Regions from separate parts of the Exiguobacterium sp. OS-77 genome, predicted to be linked through region 1. Evidence: a T-box and tRNA genes for the amino acid it is inferred to sense, from the RefSeq annotation. Region 1 holds a T-box; the other holds one or more tRNA genes.

Region 1 (8,263 bases):
GGGACGATTCTGCTTGATCGCGCAAAAACACCAGAAGCCGGACCGCTTTACACGCCTTCAGCAGCAAACGACGGGTCGTTCCGCTATGGATACGTCCTCTGTCGCGAAATCTTCTTAGGAAAAGACGGACTACGCGAGGAATCCGGACTTGATCTCATTTTCAACCCGATTGGCGTCGGCATGTTCAGTGAAGAACAATACGCCGAGTGGTCCGGTGAAGCACGTAGTATCAGTCAGGCGCAACAAGCGCTCATGATCGGAACGAGTCATGCCGATGGTTCGTACCGCAACTGTGGTTTTTCGATTCCGATTGCCTTCATCTATGACGAGACCGGTGAACCGTTGCTGTTGTCTCATAACGATACGCGGACACGTCTGTTTGATACGGTCACGCGCCACGTCGAAGTCGTCGGTACACCATCCTTATCGTAAACGAACACACGCTTCTTCCAGTCAGAAGAAGCGTGCCATTCCTTCAGGAGGTGCTCATATGTCTCAAACAGGTCGTGCGTCATTCTTTTGGAAACGATACTTCTATGTCTTCTTTCCTTTGTTCCTCTTCGGCGTCAGTCACGAATCGTACCTGGTCGATAATCCGTTAGCTAACCTTGAGGACATCGGTGAGTTCGTCTTCTTCTTTTGACGAATCTGTGGTGGTTCTTCCTTCCGACAAAACCCGCTCATTCCGAAACCGATTTTTGATAGGAAACGAGTGTCGCCCGTTCGTTGAGCGGTTGACTGACACCCGTCAATCGGTAACCCATCTTCTCATAAAAGTAACAGTTACGTGTCTCTTCGCGAATCGTCCGCAGTTCCCATGTCGTTGCAGCCGGATACGCTACTTCAACGAGCTGTAATGCGCGTTGGGCGATTCCTTCACCTTGACGGGCTGGATCTAAGAACATCGGACTGATGGCGTAGCGCCTCGGTGCTTTCGCAACGACACAAATCCCGCCGACGACGACACCGTCGACGATGATTTGATGAAACGTACTGCTCGGATGCGTGATCCGGTGAATGACACGATCGATCGATTCGTTCGCCGGATTCGTTGCAAAATCTTGATACCGCTCAAGCGTTTCTGAAAACGCCTCGATTTGAAGCGTATGAAGCTTCGCAGCGTCTGCAAGAGACGCTGTCTGTAATTGAATGTCCACTGAACCTCTTCCTCTCTTAACGGAACCATTCCCAAAATGGCGTGCCTTGCGCGACGCTCAAGTAGTCGAGCCATCGCTCGAAGCCAAACGGCATCGCGTCTTCCTCCCATTCCTCGAAATTAAGAAATTCCCCACTCCAAATCCGATTTCCTGCTGGGCGATTCATCTCGTAGACGATCCACTCCCCGTCTGGTCCTGCGCCGATCGCCAAGAAGTTTTCGGGACATTCCCACATCTCGCTATACGTCAGGCAATCTTCGATTGAAAAGAGTTCGAACCCATCGTTGTAGGATAACGTTTCGTGTTGAAACAGCTTCGCCCCGTTATGTTGACGTAAGAACGTCTGATAGTCGTCTGCCGTCCACGCAGGTAACAGCGCGAGCTGTTCGTCCGTTGCTCCTCGGTTAAAGATGAAACGTTCTCGTGCTACTTCCCCTTCTTCTTTTTGGACCTCTAACAAACCGTCGACGAGTCGAGCTTTAAATGCTTCTAATGCAATCATGTTCTTCTTCTTAACAATATTCTTTTGTTGGTGTGAACGAGACACCGACATCGTGTCCGCCTAGCTGAACATCCCCTGCTCCTTGTAGCGGTTCAGTTCGCACGGAGGATAAGGCAAGGTGTTTGAATAACAAAGGCTCAAACGTCTCGACGATCGGTTGGAACGTCGCATCGACCGACAAGACGAGATCGATTCGGGCGTCCCGCGATAACGCTTGTGCCTTCCGTTCCGACTGGATATAACGGACTAGCTCCCGCATCCAGCGTTCTTGCTCCAGTGTTTCCGTGATTCGTGTATCGAGCGTCACGGTGAGTCCACCAATCGTCGCAGCAGCAAAGCCCGTCTGGACGATTGGTTCGATGATGACGTCCGCTTGACGCACTTCGACTTCATCGCCTGATGCGGTCTGATAGATCAATCTTCCGGTCTCGAGCAAGTCGGAAGTCTCCTGTGCAGACAATTGTTGTAGCCATTGGTGGATCGCGTTCGCTTGCTGTGCGAATTTCGCTCCGGCTGCGCGGAAGTTCAGTTTAAGACGGAACCGTGTCGTCGCTTGCGTCGTCGGAACGATTTGGACGTCTTTTACATTCAGTTCCTCTTGAATGATTGCCGTATAGTCCGCCCACGAAAAGGTTTCGCTCGATTGGACGCTTAGGCTAGCAAGCGGTTGTTTGACTTTTAAGGCGTGCGTATTACGTACTTGTCGTCCTAACTCGACGACAGAGACAACCTGTGCCATTTCGTATTCCAGATCAGGTCGGAGCATCGATCGATCGGCAACCGGATAATCCGCTACATGCACGCTCATTCCTGTTAATCGCTGATAGACATCATCGGCAAGGTATGGGGTGAACGGAGCGAGTAGTCGTGCCGTCGTCGAAAGTGCGAAGTGAAGCGTCTTGTACGCGGCTTGTTTCTCTTGCGACCAGTCAGCTTGCCAGAAACGTTCCCGCGAACGGCGGATGTACCAGTTACTGATCTCATCGACGAGTTGCGCAAGACTCCGTGCTGCTTGAGTCAATTGATAATCGTCCATCGCATCCGTCACGTCTTGCGTCGTCTGATGGACACGCGAGAGCAACCATTCGTCGAGACGCGTCCGTTTTTGCGGACGTGAGCCATCAAATCCGTCTAGTTCGGCATATGTCAGATAAAACTGGACGGCATGATCCAACGTATCGACTAGTTTTGATTTTGCTTCTTGGACGATCCGCTCAGCAAACCGTTTCGCACTCCACGGACTGCTGTCGACGAGTAGCGCCCAGCGCAGGCTATCAGCACCATATGCTTCGATCAACGCCACCGGATCGAGGGCATTTCCACGACTCTTCGACATCTTCTGCCCGTTCTCATCGAGGACGTGCCCGAGTGCGAGGACACGCTTATAGGCAGGCTGTCCCGTGAAGAGTGTCGAGATCGCTTGCAAACTGTAGAACCAGCCCCGCGTCTGATCGATGCCTTCGATGACGACATCGGCTGGATACCGGTTAAGCGTCTGCGTCCGTGACGGATAATGCTGTTGCGCGAACGGCATCGCTCCGCTATCAAACCAGACATCGATGACTTCTGGTGTCCGGTGCATCACACCCTGACACGTCGGACACGAGACCGATAACGCATCAACGTACGGTTTATGCAACTCGACGGATTCCGTCGATGTCGTCCGGTGCAACAAGTCCGCCTTATTTTTTGGAACGAATGTCGTGTCACACGCTTCACACTCCCAGACGTTCAGTGGTGTACCCCAGTAGCGATTGCGACTGATGTTCCAGTCGACGAGTTGCTCAAGGAACTTTCCGAACCGCCCTTCCTTGACGTGATCGGGATACCACGTCACAGATGCATTGTTCGCAAGGAGTTGTTCCTTGACGGCCGTCGTCTCGATGAACCAGTTGTCTTGTGCGTAATAGAGCAGTGGTGAGTCACATCGCCAACAATGCGGATAGCTGTGCGTATAGCGTTTTTTCGCAAACAAGCGTCCCCGTTCAGCGAGCATCTGGATGATCGCGACATCTGACTCCTTGACGAATCGACCAACGAGTGGTGGAACGGCATCCGTGTAACACCCAGCAGCATCGACGACATTAACGAATGACAGACCGTTTTCCCGGACGACCCGGTAATCCTCTTCCCCGTACGCTGGAGCAAGATGGACAAGTCCGGTTCCGCTCGTCGCTTGGACGAAGGGCGCCCCGACGACCGTATGACCGTTCTCTGGCGTCACGAAATCAAACGGTGGTTCATAACGCAAACCGACGAGTTCCGCACCGAGCTGTTCGGATACGACCTCGACGGATTCCGAGAACAGTTCAGCGACTAACGCTTTAGCGACAATGAATCGCTCTCCTTCAAACTCTACCGTGACGTACGTCAATTCAGGATGAACCGCAACCGCGACGTTTGCCGGTAACGTCCAAGGTGTCGTCGTCCACGCAAGCAGAAATGTCTGCTCCATGTCGACGATCGGAAGTTTGACCGTCGCCGATAAGTCCGTCACGTCCTGATAGCCTTGCGCGACTTCATGGGAACTGAGTGACGTCTGACAGCTCGGACAATACGGTGATACACGATGTCCCTTCGTCAACCAGCCCTTGTCATGGATCGTCCCGAGGATATGCCAGACGCTTTCGATATACTCGTCCTCCATCGTCACGTAAGGGTCATCCATGTCGACCCAGTAGCCGAGTTTTTCCGTGAAGGCACGCCACTGTGTTTCATAGGAGAAGACACTTTCCTTACAGCGGGCGATGAATGCTTCGACACCATAGTCTTCGATCGCTTGTTTGCCGGAGATGCCGAGTTGTTTCTCGACCCCGAGTTCGACCGGTAGTCCATGTGTATCCCAGCCGGCTTTTCGTTCGACCCGGAATCCTTGCATCGTCTTATAGCGGGCGACGGTATCCTTGACGGTTCGTCCGAGTGCATGACCGACGTGGGGTAAGCCGTTCGCGGTCGGCGGTCCTTCGTAGAATACGAATTCCGCTTCCGTGCGTTGTTCAATCGATCGTGCGAAGACTTGGTCTTGTTTCCATCTGTTGCGGACACGCTCCTCGCGTTGTTGTACGGTTTCTGCTTGATTTTGTGACGTCATCTCTTGTTCGCTCCTTTGTCGGTAACTAAGAGAATACAAAAAAGTCCGCCCCCTTTGACAGGGACGGACTTCACCGCGATACCACCCATATTCCGCCGAGAATGCTTATTCTCGACAGCACTTAGTTGCACACTATCATGCGCATTCCATGTAACGGTGGACACCCGGTCACGCTTACTGAATGGTTCAGCGTGACTTCTCAGAGAGGATCTTCATGATTGATCTGGCTACCGGCTCTCAGCAATCCCGGTTTTCTGTAAGGCAGAGGGACAATCATTACTCTTTCTCGTCAACGAAATGATATGCTCTTGTTGTGGAGAATCTTACCATATGACTTAAAGACTGCACAACAGCTTTATACATTTTCTTGCAAAGGAGTTTTTTTGAATGTTACATACTTTCCCAACGCTTAAAACGAACCGTCTCGTCTTACGCGAAGTGTTACCCGAAGATGCTACGAGTGTCCTCGCCTATTTATCAGACGAACAAGTCGTCAAACAGATGGGGCTCGCCCCCTTTCAATCAGAAGCAGACGCGCTTGAAGAGATTGACTGGTACGCTTCGATTCGTCGCGATGGCACGGGTATCCGGTTCGGGATCGCGTTACAAGAAGACGATGTCATCATCGGCAGTTGCGGATTCTTGAATCAGTCGGCACGCCATCAGCGGGCAGAACTTGGTTTTGAGTTGAATCCTGCCTATCAGGGACAAGGCATCGCGAAAGAAGCAGCACTTGCAGTCATCACATATGGGTTTGAGGAGCTCTCTTTAAATCGTATCGAAGCACTTGTCTTACCAGCAAATACTGCTTCACACCAATTGCTTGAACGTCTTGGTTTTCAGCGTGAAGGGTTGCTTCGTCAATATGAGAAAACACGTGGTCAGTTCGATGATTTGTATATGTACTCGATTTTGCGGAGTGAGTGGTCTGTCAAAGATCTCACTTTAGGTTCTTCGACTCTAACTCTTTGATCCGTCGGTAGACTTCTTCTACTTCTGATTGCGCAAACCAAGCATCGGGATGCTTTTCAAACATCAACAAATTGATGTACCATTCGATGTTATCAGGATCTAGTTCGACTGCTTTTTTTGCATGGAATAAAGCGATTATGCAAGCTCCCTCGAGATGGCAAAGTGGATGTAGCATCAATGAAGATGTCAAATCATGTATCTCGCTCGATTCGTGGTGTTGGAGTAAATAATTCATAAAGGCATATATCGTGAGATGAAACGTATCAAACCCTGCACTAAGAATCATGTTGAATTGCTCTTCTTTTGTTAACTCTAAAAATAGTTTCGCTGCTTTCTCGAAATCCATCTCAGCAATATGTTTCCTTAATCGGTACTCTAATTCTGTCACGGTGATTCCCTTCCTCCATAAAAAATCGCTGTTAATTGGCACTTGCACTTTTACACGAGTCGTCTCTCCCAGTAATGTATCTAACATCCATTGCAGAAGATCGACTGCCATTCCTTTTCATCGATAGGATCGTGCCTTTAGGAATTCAATGATCGGCAACAGTGTCAGTCCGATCGCGAACAAGACGATCAATAACAGATTCGCTGATTCATGCAAAAAGTAATCGAGACAGATGAATCCAAAAATCAGGACGATCAGAATTTTGTAGCTAACGAGCCCACTCTCCGTCGTAATCTTTTCTCCAAGTTCATCATTCGGTGTCGGTCGACTGTCTTCTCCTGAACGTGCCCACGTAAAATACGAGAAGAACATGATCAACAAAATCGCCAATTGAACAATCGAGAAGAACGTTACGTTGTTTTCGATGATCATACTAATGATGGTAAGACTCGCCACTATCACGAGCGTTACTAAAAATAAACCCGTTTTTTTCTTAGACATCCCATTCCTCCTGTTCTGAAATGAACAGATGATCGACTTGTGTCTGCAATACTTTGGCGATATTAAACGCTAATTGTAAAGTCGGATCATACTTGTTGTTTTCAATCGCATTGATCGTCTGCCGACTGACCTGACAACGGTCAGCCAGTTCTTGTTGCGATAATTTTGCCGCTAGACGTCGCTCTTTGATGTGGTTTCTCATGTCCATTCCTCCACGACGTGTCAAATTCTTTTTACATCTCTACTGTAATGAAATTCCATCCTCATGTCAAAAACATTTGACATGAGGATTATTAAAAAACACGTTCTGATGATCAGAACGTGTCGTATATGATGGCTCAACCTCGTGGTGGAAATGGATCATGTCCGTAGGAATCTTTTTCGCGAATCTGCCCTTCTTTGTTATGAATGACAAGCTCCGTCTTCTGACTTTTCGCAATGCGACGCCCTTCTGCAATCGCTTCTTTCTGTGTAGCAAATCGTTTAGTTGCTCGAGTCGCACCAGCAGCTTTCACTTGATAGCCACCTTTAGGATGTGGCGTGACATGTTGCTCTCGTTTCATCCAACTCCTCCTCTCATACGTGTAAGCTAGATTCGTTCACGTCACATTGGTGACTATCTTGATGTCCCTGTTCAACAGTATCTTCGATTGGCAACGTAGACATGTCATCAATCGAAAGGTTGCTTTTTTCGTGCTGACCGCGTGTCTTCGTAATTCATTCTCATATACATGTCTTGCCTTGATTCGATGGTCGACTTCACTTTCCATCTCAATCCCTCTTCCCTCAACTTATATTTTTTTCTAACTATTATGTGCCCTGAATTATTCTTGATAAATCCTTTTTTTAGAAAAAACGGTTTTTCTTACGACCTTTTATAAAAAAATCGTTAAAAGGTCCTGTTTAATATGTATTGTAACGACCGATAAATGAATTACAGATAGAAAATATGAGTTGAAAGGACGGTTGCATGTGAAAAACACAACCAAGAACCATTCCATCCGAACACGTCTTTTAGTAATGATCAGTTTGATTTTGATTGCCTTTTTTGTTTTTAGTAGTCTGGCTTTATATTTCAATACGAAACAAACCGCTGTCTCAACACTGAAAGCGACTGCTGAAAAAGATGCCTTACGCATCAGCAAGACATTCGATACGGTGGCTTACACTGAATTCCTACAATCGCCTGTCGCGTCCGAACAATACGAAACGTTACGAACAGAACTCGATACGTTACGAAAGCAAAATGGACTCTTATATACATACACAGCACGGATCGATCAAAACAAGGTCCGCTTGTTGATCGATGGTTTACCAAAAGATAAGGCTGCAAAAATCAATGCCCCGGCAAGTGGTGCAACCGTCACCGATATGCAGGACGTCCTAAAGGGCAAAACACATACGACGGACGTGATTGATGATCCAATTTATGGACAGTACATCAGTGTCTATGTCCCCTTGAAAGATTCGACTGGGAACGTCATCGGCATCCTTGGAACCGATATCGCGGCGAAGGAAGTCGATGCCCTGACGACGGATCTACTGCAACAAAACGCTCCGATTTTCATTGGACTTTTACTTCTTCTGTTAACGGCCACACTCATCTTGCTTTACATCGCCCTCGGTCGTAAATTACGTCCGCTCGAGACGTT
Region 2 (8,263 bases), 430 kb from region 1:
ATCTTTTTTCGGTAGATCAATGATTGCCGCAAGACGCTGTGCAATTTCAATGCGTTCATCGACTTTCGTCGTTTGTGCGCGACGGTAGACGATGGAGTATTTAGAAATCGTATCAACCAAAAGACGACCATCCCGGTCATAAATCTTTCCGCGTGGCACTTCATATTTTGATGCGATCATTTCTGTTTTTTGAACTTCCCGCGAAATTTTCTCACCATTGACGATTTGCACGACTCCTAAACGGAAAATCAAAATCGCAAACAATAAAAAAACGACGAAGAACATTAAATTCAGACGAAGCGGCAGATGATTACGCCGTCTTCCTCGTACGGTGATTCGTTTAGCCATGGCGTACTCCCCTATCGTTCAAAAGTCATCTTGTTTCATTATATAGAAGGAAACTTTCCATAACAACCTATCCCATCATTTTCCGCATTAAAAAAAGCGTATCGTTCACAATTGAACGATACGCTCGTTTTCACATTACTTCGCGTCAGCGTAAAGCTTCGCTACGTGATCCCAATCAACGACGTTGAAGAACGCATTGATGTAATCAGGACGGCGGTTTTGGTAGTTGAGATAGTATGCATGTTCCCAAACATCAAGACCGAGGATTGGTGTTTTGCCTTCCATGACTGGTGTATCTTGGTTTGGTGTCGAAACGACTGCCAATTTCCCACCATCAACGATTAACCAAGCCCAACCTGAACCAAAACGAGTTGTTGCTGCTTTCGCGAATGCATCTTTGAATGCATCGAATGATCCGAATGCTTCGTCGATTGCTGCCGCGAGTTCCCCTGTTGGAGCAGCACCATCGTTCTTCTTCAACAGTTTCCAGAAGAATGAGTGGTTCCAGTGACCGCCACCGTTGTTACGGACTGCAGTTTGAATGTTTGCTGGGAGAGCATCCAAGTTTTGAAGAAGTTCTTCAAGTGACTTTCCTTCATGTTCTGTACCCTCAAGCGCCGCATTCACGTTCGTGACATACGTGTTGTGGTGTTTCGTGTGGTGAATCTCCATCGTACGAGCATCGATATGTGGCTCAAGCGCATCATAAGCGTAGCCGAGTTCTGGTAATTCAAATTTTGACATGTTCATGTCCCCCTTTGTACTATTTTCGAAAACTTCAATACCCTTTAAGACTAGCAAAAGAACCTGTGTTGACGCAAGTCAAGACCCTCGGATTTACTCGACTTCTCGTGGAGCAAAAACTGATACACCACCACCTGGAACTGGGAAGACACCAAATCCTTCATCGTCGATCACAACAGGGTGATCTTGATGGTTCGTATAGTCAAACCATTCTTGACCTGCACGTTCTTCACCGACAAACATCCGTTTTTCACACATATCGGCATTCGACAATAAGACCGCACAGCCGGAGTTCTCAATTTCCTCAACTCCACGACGAACCCAACCGACACAATGTGGATCATCGAGATAATCTTCTTGTTCACCATACGCTTTGTGATACCGTGCATAGAGTAAGGCATCAATCATTTCTTTTTTTCCTTCTACCGGATGTGGTCCTTGCACACCATAATAGTCACCGTAGAAGACACATGGATAACCATCTTTACGAAGTAAAATCGCCGCGTAAGCATGTTGTTTAAACCAGTCATCCACCCACGACTCCAGTGATTCGCCCGGTTGTGAATCGTGATTATCGACGAACGTGACGGCATTCGTCGGGTGTGATTCGACAAGGGTATCCGCAAACAACGTCGTCATATCAAAGTCTTGCCCCTGCTTCGAAGCTTCATGGAACTTGTAATGAAGCGGAACATCGAATAAATCGATCGTATAGTCGACGCTATCGAGGAAATGACGACAATCATCGAGATCTGATTTCCAGAACTCACCGACCATATAGAAGTCACCTTCACTTTTTTCAATCATTGATTTTGCGAATTCATGAACGAATTCATAGTTGATATGTTTGATGGCATCGAGTCGGAAACCTTGGCAATCAATTGTTTCTTGGAACCAATGTCCCCAGCGGATCATTTCTTCTCGGACTTCAGGGTGATTATAATCGATGTTCGCGAACATCAAATAGTCATAGTTTCCGAATTCATCATCGACTTGATCATTCCAATCTTTATTTTTACCGGAAATTTTAAAGACACCCGTCTTTTCTTCACGAGCATCAAAATCCGTTCCATTGAAAAATTCATGTGTCCAGATGAAATCTGAATATTTTCCGTTACGTCCCGGGAACGTAAACTTCGTCCAAGCTTCGATTTCAAACTCTTCTGAAATTTCTTTCGAACGATCTTCCGGATGGACTTCGACGACATTGATCGTCTCGAGTTCATCGGCTGCTGCTTTATGGTTCATGACGACATCCGCGTAAACAGCGATATCGTTCTCACGAGCAACCTGGATCGCTTCGACGAGTTCATCTTTCGTACCGTATTTCGTACGGACCGTTCCTTTTTGATCAAATTCGCCTAAATCATAGACGTCATAGATGCCATATCCTGTATCTTCATCCGATTGACCTTTTGACGCCGGTGGAATCCACACGGACGTGATGCCGGCAGCACGTAATTCAGGCGCCCGCTCTTTCAAGCGTTGCCAGTGCTTCCCATCATTCTCTACATGCCACTCAAAAAACTGCATCATCGTATGGTTACGTTCCATCTCTCTTCGCTCTCCCTTAGTTACTATAGTATGAATATTATTACAATATCTTTACTATTCCCCGGGGGAACAAAAATAAACGCTCCTCGTTTTTCAACGAGAAGCGTTCTACTGAATGGACCCTGCAGGGCTCGAACCTGCGACCGGACGGTTATGAGCCGTCTGCTCTGACCAGCTGAGCTAAGGGTCCTTAAGTAATAGTAGCGGCGGAGGGAGTCGAACCCACGACCTCACGGGTATGAACCGTACGCTCTAGCCAGCTGAGCTACACCGCCATGATGTATGTTTCTTACTCTTACTAGATTACGAGATGTGGCGAAACTTGTCAATATGCTATTTCAAAAAAATAAACAGCTGATTTCATTTTTTGAAATCAGCTGTCATAGATAAATCGTATTTCACTTAGTTCGTTAATGCGGTCCGCTGTTCAAGGACGAGATCCGTGATGTTGACAGCGTGATCGCCAATTCGTTCGAGGTTCGACAAGAGATCGACGAAAATCATCCCTGCTTGTCCCGTACATTCGCCAGCGTTAACACGAAGGACATGATGCTTACGGAATGAACGTTCGAGTGCATCGAGTTTACCTTCGAGTTCAAGAACTTTTCGAGCCCGTGTGACATCATCCTCTTCGACAGCGCGAACGGCACAATCGACGATTTCTTGTGTCAAAGCGTACATGTCATCAAGTTCTTGCTTCGCTGATGATGTGAACTGAATCCGGTTGACGATTTGGAAGTCAACCAATTCGACGATGTTTTCAACGTGGTCACCAATCCGTTCAAAATCATTGACGGCATGCATCAGTAACGAGTGCTCATTTGATTCACGTTCTGATAAATCATGTGCCGCTACTTTAACGAGATAACTCGTGACTTCTGTATTTAAATGGTTGATCGCATATTCAATCTGTTGTGATTCCGATACATCTTTCTTATCATGCGATTGTGTGTAACGCTGTGCTTTTGCAAGTGCGTCTTTCGAGAATTCACCCATACGCAATACTTCGAGCTTTGCTTGGTTTAATGCGAGTGCTGAAGATTGGTTCAAGATATTTTGATCCAGATGACGCGGTTTTGAATCAATCGTCGTATCCGTACCCGGTACGATTTTTTGTACAAGCCATGCGATTTGCGCAATGAACCAACACTGAATCAACGTATTGACGACGTTGAATGTTCCATGTGCAAAGGCGATTTGCATCTTTGGACCTAAATCAAGCGCGCCCGTGATCCAAGTAATGAAATTCGAGAAGATCGGTAAAGCAATCAAGAATAAAATCGTCCCGATAATGTTGAAGATGACGTGTGCTGCTGCTGTTCGTTTAGCTGCAATCGACGCACCAAGTGCTGCGAGTACTGCTGTGATCGTCGTTCCGATGTTATCACCGAACAAGACGGGAAGTGCTGCTTTGATATCGATCATGCCACCAGCGTATAGCTCTTGTAAGATACCGATCGTTGCTGACGACGACTGAACAAGAACGGTAAAGATCGTTCCGACGAATACACCAAGCAATGGGTTATCCGACATCGATACCGTCAACTCACGGAACCAGACACTTGACTCAAGTGGAGCCATTCCGTCGCCCATCAATGTCAAACCATAGAACAATGCACCGAAGCCAAAGAAAATCTGTCCGATGTATTGAACCCTTTCTTTATTAAAGAAGAAGATCAAGAAAGCACCAATGGCGATTGCTGGAAGCGCAGCTTCCTTGACGTTAAAGCCGATGATGAAGGCCGTAATCGTTGTTCCGATGTTAGCCCCCATGACGACTCCAATCGCCTGTCGTAAATTCATCAGACCTGCACTAACGAGTCCGACGACGATGACGGTCGTCCCTGACGACGACTGTATCAAAATCGTGACGACGATACCTGCTAGGATACCTAACAGTGGGTTCGTCGTATATTTATCGAGGATATAACGTAATCGGTCTCCTGCTGTTTTTTGGAGCCCATCTCCCATATACTTAATACCGAATAGGAAAATCCCGAGTCCACCGATGAAGGTGAAAATCATTTCCTGCAAATCATAGTTCATCTTGCCAGCTCCTTTATTTCATGTGGATTGATGTGTTTGTAAAGTTTATTTTCTCAACTCCCCCATTATGTAAAGGTCTGTTGAACTTGTAAATAGTTTTTGAGACATCCGTTTGTTAAGGTTTTATTAATCTGTACCATTACACAAAAACCCTTTATTACTAATAAAAATTAAATAATTAAAATCTGTTTTAAAACAGTAGAAAGAGTGATTTACTTGTCATTTTTACGTCAACTGATTAATTACTTACAAACTTCTTTAATTCCAAATCGTCCGTTTTTGCGTCTTCGTTTGGCAGATGTTTCCCTTTATTTTTGTGGATTAGCTTGGATTTCATTTTGGACGACGGTCATTGATTCCTTCTTTTTACAAAAAAACATCCCAATCGTCGTCTGGTTCATCCTTCATTTCATCTTTATCGCAATCGCTGTATTACTTTACGTATTGTTTATGGCGTATCTAACGAAGGGATTTGTCCGATTGTTGCTTCCCCGTCCGTGGGCGTATCGCCAAACGTTTCCTTACACGGTCGCGACGAATCTCTGGTCTTTCCCACTCGGTATGCTTCTATATCAACTCGATTATCCTCGCTTCGGAATCGGGATACTCGTAATCGGACACCTCGTCTACACATTAGTGCCATTATGGATTGCCCGTTCCGCGAAGCCACGCGCTTCACGCAAACCTCAATGAGTATCAAAATCAGGCGTCCGACGGATTGACGGACGTCCTTCTTTCATTAAACAATTGTAAATGTTCGATTTTCGTTCTTGTTTCTCGATTTTTAGGGAATAGTTCGATATGATAGAAAAGGTAAACATAAACAATATGGCGGTATGCCACAAAAGGAGATTTTCGATATGCCGAAAATGGTCCATCGCTCTAAGACTCGTCCTGTTCGTGTAGGGGACCTTGTCATTGGTGGAAATAATGAAGTCATCATCCAAAGTATGACGACAACTAAAACACACGACGTCGAAGCGACAGTCGCTGAAATCCTACGCCTTGAAGAAGCTGGTTGCCAAATCGTTCGTGTCGCTTGTCCAGAAGAACGTGATGCGCTCGCACTTGCAGAAATCAAAAGCCGAATCAACATTCCGCTTGTCGTAGACATCCACTTCAACTATAAACTTGCGCTCATGGCAATCGAAGCTGGCGTCGATAAAATCCGGATCAACCCGGGTAATATCGGTCGCCGCGAAAAGGTCGAAGCCGTCGTGACAGCAGCCAAAGCGAAAAACATTCCAATCCGGATCGGGGTAAACGCCGGTTCACTTGAAAAGCACATTCTTGAAAAATACGGCTACCCGACAGCACGTGGTATGGTCGAGAGTGCGTTGCACCACATTAAGATCCTCGAAGATCTCGACTTCCATGACATCATCGTCTCGCTTAAGGCATCAGACGTACAGTTGGCGCTTGAAGCGTATCAACTTGCTTCTGAATCGTTCGACTATCCACTTCACGTCGGGATCACGGAATCTGGTCCACTTCGCTCTGGTTCATTAAAATCAGCAGCGGGACTTGGCGCGATCTTGTCACGCGGAATCGGAAACACGGTTCGTGTATCTCTTTCAGCGGATCCTGTCGAAGAAGTAAAAGTCGCAAAAGAAGTCTTGAAATCATTTGGTCTCGCGGCGAATGCGGCGACATTGATCTCATGCCCAACATGTGGTCGGATCGAAATCGATTTGATGTCGATCGCTGCAGAAATCGAAGACTATATCGAAAACATCCAAGCGAACATCAAAGTCGCGGTTCTCGGATGTGCGGTCAACGGTCCTGGTGAAGCACGTGAAGCTGATATCGGTATCGCTGGCGCACGCAACGAAGGATTATTGTTCCGTCACGGAGAAATCATCCGTAAAGTACCGGAAGCAACGATGGTCGAAGAATTGAAGAAAGAGATTGATGCAATCGTTCTCGAAAAACAGGCTGAAAAAGAAGCCGAAAAAGCAAATCACGCATAAGTGGAAGACTCCTCCCTCGCGAGGAGTCTTTTTTCCTATCTCGATTTCGACTATGTTATACTAAGTGAAGAAAAATTTTTAGAACGTGGGTGACTGTAAATGAAAATTGGAATCGACATTGATGGAACGATCACACATCCATCCTCTTGCTTCACTTACATGAATAAACATCTCGGAACGTCGATTGACTTCAATCAGGCGTCCGAGTATGAATTGCATACGTATACCGATATGAATCAAATCGAATTTTGGGACTACATGGTGAACTCTGGTCACGAGACAGGCATTTATCGTGAATCCATCCCTCAAGAACATGTTCGTCATCACTTATGGAATTTGCGGAAGCAGTATGATCTCCATTACGTAACAGCACGATCGGAGCTCGTTCGTCCTGTAACAGAAGAGTGGATCAAACAACACGAACTTCCTCTTGATTCCTTGATCATGACGGGATCACACGACAAAGTACAAGTCGTCCGTGATTTATCACTCGATTTATTCATGGAAGATCGATTAGAGAATGCTGTACAAATCGCAGAAGACACCTCTATTCCTGTAATCTTGTTCGATGCACCTTATAACCGTAAAGCCGTACCGAATAATGTCATTCGTGTCGCTTCCTGGAATGAGGCCGTTCAAGAGATTCAAAAATTTGCACCGATTCGTTAAAACAGCCGATTAGGCTGTTTTTTCCATTTTCTATGCCATTATCCGATGAGATAGCATACAATGGCATTAGATTTAGATTTTCTAATAGAAAGGGTTTCATGATGCTTACGACAGTGAATATCTTTTTCGTCAATATCTGTATTATCTTTCTTGTCTCTACATTCACTTTTTATCTGTTGCGTGATCGCTTACCGATTCACCCGGACTCGATGATGTCCACTCGCCTGTATTTCGGACTCGCGAATGGAGTAACAGGAATTCTCCTTATGCACCACGCCATCGATTTAAATGGGGCACTGATCGATTTACGATTGTTACCTCTCGCTTTATCCGCCCTATTTGGCGGTAACGTCAGTATCGCAGTGACAGGAACGATGCTTCTATTTTATCGGTTCTTGATTCATGACGGCGCTTCACTGAATGTTCTACTTAGTTCTGTCATCACACTACTTGGTTTTTTAATTCTTTCGTTTATTTGTCGCCGATTTATCACACGACAAGGGTACTTCTTTTCCGCCATCGTCACGGTCGGTTCATTACTTGTTCTTTGGCGACTGATCATTAGCAATTCTCCTGTCGATGCATGGGAAACGATCTATATTCCCTATTTTATCCTAACGATTGGTGGAGCGATTTTGTTTTATAGGTTATCCTCGCTCCTTCAACAGCACTTTGTTCTGTACTCCTATCAATCCTACCTCGCATCGACCGATCAATTGACACGGCTTGCGAATCGACATGTCATTTTAGAAAAAGTAACGACGCTCGAAAAAAGTAACGCCTCTTGGAGTGTGATTCTATTCGATTTGGATCATTTCAAGACTGTGAACGATACACACGGTCACGCCATCGGTGACGCCGTCTTACGCCATTTTTCGATTATATTGAATGAATATTGTCCTGTACCAGTCACGGTCGGTCGATATGGAGGC

What was found. A T-box is a leader RNA that pairs with one kind of tRNA and senses whether it is charged. The one in region 1 lies ahead of ileS (isoleucine--tRNA ligase), so its partner is inferred to be a tRNA-Ile.
Region 2: it encodes a tRNA-Ile, which carries the amino acid that the T-box ahead of ileS (isoleucine--tRNA ligase) is inferred to sense. The anticodon was not compared.

The regions. Positions count from the first base shown of each region.
Region 1 is NZ_DF239008.1:1,844,094-1,852,356, forward strand. Features, by position in the region: gene EXG77_RS09500 (hypothetical protein) at 1-432, shown strand, start outside; gene EXG77_RS16345 (hypothetical protein) at 491-643, shown strand; gene EXG77_RS09505 (GNAT family N-acetyltransferase) at 681-1,157, opposite strand; gene EXG77_RS09510 (SMI1/KNR4 family protein) at 1,174-1,659, opposite strand; gene ileS (isoleucine--tRNA ligase) at 1,670-4,750, opposite strand; T-box leader at 4,807-5,052, opposite strand; gene EXG77_RS09520 (GNAT family N-acetyltransferase) at 5,138-5,722, shown strand; gene EXG77_RS09525 (hypothetical protein) at 5,691-6,197, opposite strand; gene EXG77_RS09530 (hypothetical protein) at 6,228-6,611, opposite strand; gene EXG77_RS09535 (helix-turn-helix transcriptional regulator) at 6,604-6,813, opposite strand; gene EXG77_RS09540 (DUF2188 domain-containing protein) at 6,950-7,174, opposite strand; gene EXG77_RS09545 (methyl-accepting chemotaxis protein) at 7,632-8,263, shown strand, end outside.
Region 2 is NZ_DF239008.1:2,272,408-2,280,670, forward strand. Features, by position in the region: gene EXG77_RS11745 (penicillin-binding protein 2) at 1-348, opposite strand, end outside; gene EXG77_RS11750 (superoxide dismutase) at 484-1,092, opposite strand; gene EXG77_RS11755 (alpha-amylase) at 1,186-2,646, opposite strand; tRNA gene EXG77_RS11760 (tRNA-Ile) at 2,763-2,836, opposite strand; tRNA gene EXG77_RS11765 (tRNA-Met) at 2,848-2,921, opposite strand; gene EXG77_RS11770 (Na/Pi cotransporter family protein) at 3,049-4,692, opposite strand; gene EXG77_RS11775 (hypothetical protein) at 4,900-5,385, shown strand; gene ispG (flavodoxin-dependent (E)-4-hydroxy-3-methylbut-2-enyl-diphosphate synthase) at 5,553-6,662, shown strand; gene EXG77_RS11785 (hypothetical protein) at 6,762-7,331, shown strand; gene EXG77_RS11790 (diguanylate cyclase) at 7,430-8,263, shown strand, end outside.